Regions from separate parts of the Dechloromonas sp. A34 genome, predicted to be linked through region 2. Evidence: predicted binding sites of a transcription regulator. Region 2 holds the regulator's gene; the other holds the start of a gene.

What was found. The regulator FNR, encoded in region 2, switches genes on or off when oxygen is low (the NO sensors DNR and NnrR bind a similar motif). The targets are predictions, from matches to a motif close to TTGANCTAGNTCAA.
Region 1: a site for FNR is predicted at 1,056-1,069, ahead of NQE15_RS21840 (OmpW/AlkL family protein). Genes of this name have one in related genera too.

What each region holds. Positions count from the first base shown of each region.
Region 1 covers NZ_CP102486.1:4,385,619-4,387,818, reverse strand. The annotation lists partial or broken gene alaS (alanine--tRNA ligase) at 1-678, shown strand, start outside; gene NQE15_RS21845 (hypothetical protein) at 675-983, shown strand; gene NQE15_RS21840 (OmpW/AlkL family protein) at 1,131-1,751, shown strand; gene NQE15_RS21835 (hypothetical protein) at 1,807-2,154, opposite strand.
Region 2 covers NZ_CP102486.1:1,859,644-1,861,843, forward strand. The annotation lists gene NQE15_RS09345 (porin) at 1-79, shown strand, start outside; gene NQE15_RS09350 (DUF302 domain-containing protein) at 224-625, shown strand; gene fnr (fumarate/nitrate reduction transcriptional regulator Fnr) at 638-1,381, opposite strand; gene hemN (oxygen-independent coproporphyrinogen III oxidase) at 1,467-2,200, shown strand, end outside.

The DNA.
Region 1 (2,200 bases), 2.2 Mb from region 2:
GGCGACGAGGTGCGGGTGGTCGCCATCGGTTCCTCCAAGGAGCTGTGTGGCGGCACCCACGTCGGCCGCACCGGTGACATCGGCCTCTTCAAGGTTCTCTCCGAATCCGGCGTTGCCGCCGGCGTGCGCCGTATCGAAGCGGTTACCGGTAATAACGCCTTGCGTTACGTCCAGGACCAGGAACGCCGCGTCCAGGGAGTTTCCGCCCTGTTGAAGACCCAGCCCGAGGAAATGGCCGAGCGCGTGGTCAATATTCTCGACAACGTCCGGGCGCTCGAAAAGGAGCTGGCCCGTCTGAAGTCCAAGCTGGCCTCCTCGCAAGGTGACGACCTCGCCGGCCTAACGGTGGAAGTCAAGGGGGTCAAGGTGCTGGCAGCAATGCTGGAGGGCGCCGATGTGACCGCCCTGCGCGAAACCATGGACAAGCTCAAGGACAAGCTGAAGTCGGCCGCCATAGTGCTGGCCTCGGTCGCCGATGGCAAAGTGACGCTGATCGCTGGCGTCACTGCCGACCTGACCGGCAAGGTCAAGGCCGGCGAACTGGTCAATATGGTTGCCCAGCAGGTCGGCGGCAAGGGCGGTGGTCGCCCGGACATGGCCCAGGCCGGCGGCACCCAGCCGGAAAACCTGCCGGCGGGGCTGGCTTCTGTTTCAGCGTGGCTCGAGAGCAAGCTGTGAAAGCCCGGGTATTCGCGTTACTCTGTGTGCTGCTGGCCGGACCGGTTCTGGCCAGCGAACTTGATCGCACGCCGCTGGAAGCGCAGACAGCCGATGGTCAGAAGGTGCGGCTGTTTCCGAATGGTCGATGGGAATACGTCGATGCCGCCAAGGCGGCGTCGGCGCAGCAGCTTGCCGCGCAATACCCCGAAAACAAGACCCGTCCGCTCGATGCCCAGGGCGGCGTATTCGGCAGTGTCGGTCGGGTCATCATGCCTGGCGACAAGGACTATAACCGGGGGTCGCTGAATCCAAAACTGCGCTGATTTCTCCAGCTCCCCAGCGCTGAATCGGTATCCAATATAGATCAATATAACCGTACAAATAATATGGTTATATTGATCTGAGTCAATATGACTTTCGTCTGAGTCTTTAGCATCGCTTTCTTTCAATGGCAAATGGAGGGAGTGTTTATGCAAAAGAAGATTCTTGTTGCTGCGCTGGCTGTTGCCGGTTTCGTTTCGGCCAATGTGCAGGCCGAAGAAGGCAACTTCATGGTCCGTGCGCGTGCGGTCAATCTTGCTTTCGACAATTCGAATAAGGATGGTTTGGATAAGGTTGGTGTTGGCAAGGTATCCGCCGAAGACCTCTGGATTCCCGAAGTCGATTTCAGCTACTTCATGACCAAGAACCTGGCGCTCGAACTGGTCCTGACCTATCCGCAACAAGTCGACATCCGTACGTCCGCTCTCGGCAAGATCGGTCATGTCGATGTCCTGCCGCCTTCTCTCGTACTGCAGTATCACTTCACCAATCTCGGCATGTTCAAGCCCTATGTCGGTGTCGGTCTGAACTATTCGATCTTTACGAAGAAGAGTTTTAATACCGCCCTGGGCAAGATTTCCGTCGATAATGATTCGATCGGTGCTGTCGCTCAGCTTGGTGCGGATTTCATGCTCACCAAGAATTGGTCTCTGAACGTCGATGTCAAGTACATCACGATGGATACCAAGGTGAAACTGGATGGTGCCAAGCTCGGTACACTTGACCTGAGCCCGGTGACTGCCGGTATCGGTATCGGCTATCGTTTCTGAGCGCTTAGAAACGCGGTTCGACAAAGGGGTGCCAAGGGGGCACCCCTTTTTTTGATCAGGGCAATCGTCTGCCTGTGTCGGGCGTGGCGTCGGTTGTGCGCACGACTTCGCCCTCAATGATGTGGCCGCTGCGGTAAGCGCTGCCGGTGGTGGCTCCCTTGACCTGTTGGCGCAAGGTGCGCGTCTTCCACCAGAACCAGCCGGCAAACACCAGGCCGGCGATGGCGATCACCGCCAGGGCGGCCAGCGAAAACATGATGGCGAGAACGACAAGTCCGGCACTCAGTACGAAGGCCAGCAGCTTTTCTAGCGGGCCGCGGGCTTGTCGGCTGCTGTGAGCGGAATAACGGGATTTTTGCTGGTTCAATGACAAGTCGTCCTCGGCATTGGTATTGAAAGTCATGGGGCTTCTCGATGGGGGCGAATGTGGTGGCAGGGAGTGTCAAGCG
Region 2 (2,200 bases):
GAAGATCACCAATGCGGCTGATACCAATGTCGATTTCAAGAACCGGACGATTTCCGCTGGCGGCATCATCTTCTTCTGATTCATTCTGTATTTCCAAGCGTCAGATGTTTTCCTCGCATCTGTTCAGGGGGCTCCTCGGAGCCCCTTTTTTCTTGAACTGCTGCGCTGGCTGCTTGCGGCGCTGGCCTTCTGTCTGATTCCCGGCGTCTTTGCCGCCGAGGATGTGGTCAGTCAGGTGGTGGTCGGCAGTGATTACCAGTCGACCCGCGAGGCGCTCGTCGAGGCCATCGAGGCCGAGGGGCTGGTGGTCAGCGCGGTCATTCCCTTCAATGGCATGCTGGCCCGCACGGCCGGCGATCTGGCGCGGGCGGCGAGCCCTTTTGCCAATGCCGAAATCGTCCAGTTTTGCAGCGCGGCGTTGGCCTGGCAGTTGCTGGAAGAGGAGGCGGCGCAGATTGCCCTGTGCCCGCTGGCGATCAGCGTCTTTACGACGGTAGCCGAGCCGGGCCGGGTGGTGCTGGCCTATCGCACGCCGGGGCAGGGCACGGCGGGGCGAATCAAGGCGGAAAATCTGCTGCGGCGGCTGGTTGCGCGCAGCGCCGAACTGGCGCGCCTGCGCTGGTAAGGAATCGACCGCTCAGGCGCGGTGATTCATCAGGGCTTTAAGCCCATTCACATTCAGGATCCGGATGTGCTTTTGCTGGACGGCGATGTAGCCTTCTTCCTGGAATTTCGAGAAGGCGCGCGACACGGTTTCCAGCTTGAGGCCGAGATAACTGCCAATTTCCTCGCGCGTCATGCGCAGGTAGAACTCGGCATGCGAAAAGCCGCGCGCCGTGAAGCGCTGCGACAAATTCAGCAGGAAGGCAGCGAGCCGCTCCTCGGCGCGCATCGTGCCGAGCAGCATCATCACGCCGTGGTCACGAACGATCTCGCGGCTCATCACCTTGTGGAAATGATGCTGCAGATTGTGGATCTCGCGCGACAGACTTTCCAGACGGGAGAAGGGAATCGAGCAGATTTCGCTGTCTTCGAGGGCGATCGCGTTACAAGTGTGGTGCTCGGTGCTGATGCCGTCGAGGCCAAGCAGTTCGCCGGCCATCTGGAATCCGGTTACCTGATCGCGGCCGTCTTCGAGCAGCACGTCGGTCTTGAAGAAACCGCTGCGAATCGCGTAGATGGCATCGAACGGCTCGCCGGCCCGGTACAGGTGATCGCCGCGCTTTATGCGGCGACGGGTGGAAACCAGATCGTCGAGACGCTCCAGTTCTTCCAGTGTCAGCCCGAAGGGCAAGCAGAGTTCGCGCAGGTTACAATTTGAACAGGCTGTCTTGATTACGGACAGCGTGATATCTTGATTCAGCGGGGTTATTTGAGGCATTGGCAACCTGAGTTCGCTTGATCCATGTCAACCACAAAATCGCGCCTACCGAACATAATCCATCCACCTTCTGGCGGCATGTCCAATGAATTTCGCAACTGAAAACCTCGTCTTCGATCCACAGATCATTCGCCGCTTCGATGTGAACGGCCCACGCTACACGTCATATCCGACGGCTGACCGCTTTGTCGAAGCTTTCGACTCGGACGCTGCCAAGCTCTGGCTGGGCAAACGCAATATCGGCGGCATCAGTCGACCTCTGTCATTATACTTCCACATCCCCTTCTGTAACACCATCTGCTATTACTGTGCCTGTAACAAGATCATCACCAAGGATCACGGACGCAGCGCCAAGTACTTGAAATACCTGGCAAAAGAGCTCGATTTGCAGAGCGCCAGCCTCGAAGGCAGGGATGGCGAACATGAGGTGATTCAGCTGCATTGGGGCGGCGGCACGCCGACCTTCCTGTCGCACGACGAGATGCGCTTGTTGATGGGCGAGACGAGGAAGCACTTCAAATTGCTCGACGGCGGCGAGTACTCGATCGAAGTTGATCCGCGCAAGGTTGATTACGAAACGGTCGCCCTGCTCGGCGAACTCGGCTTCAACCGGATGAGCATCGGGGTCCAGGATTTCGACGAGCGCGTCCAGGTTGCGGTCAACCGCGTGCAGAGCGAGGAAGAAACCTACAACGTGGTCAAGGCGGCGCGGGCCAACGGGTTCAAGTCGATTTCGGTCGATCTGATCTACGGCCTGCCGCACCAGTCGGTGATGGGCTTCAACCGCACGCTGGAACGCGTGCTGGCGATGGACCCGGA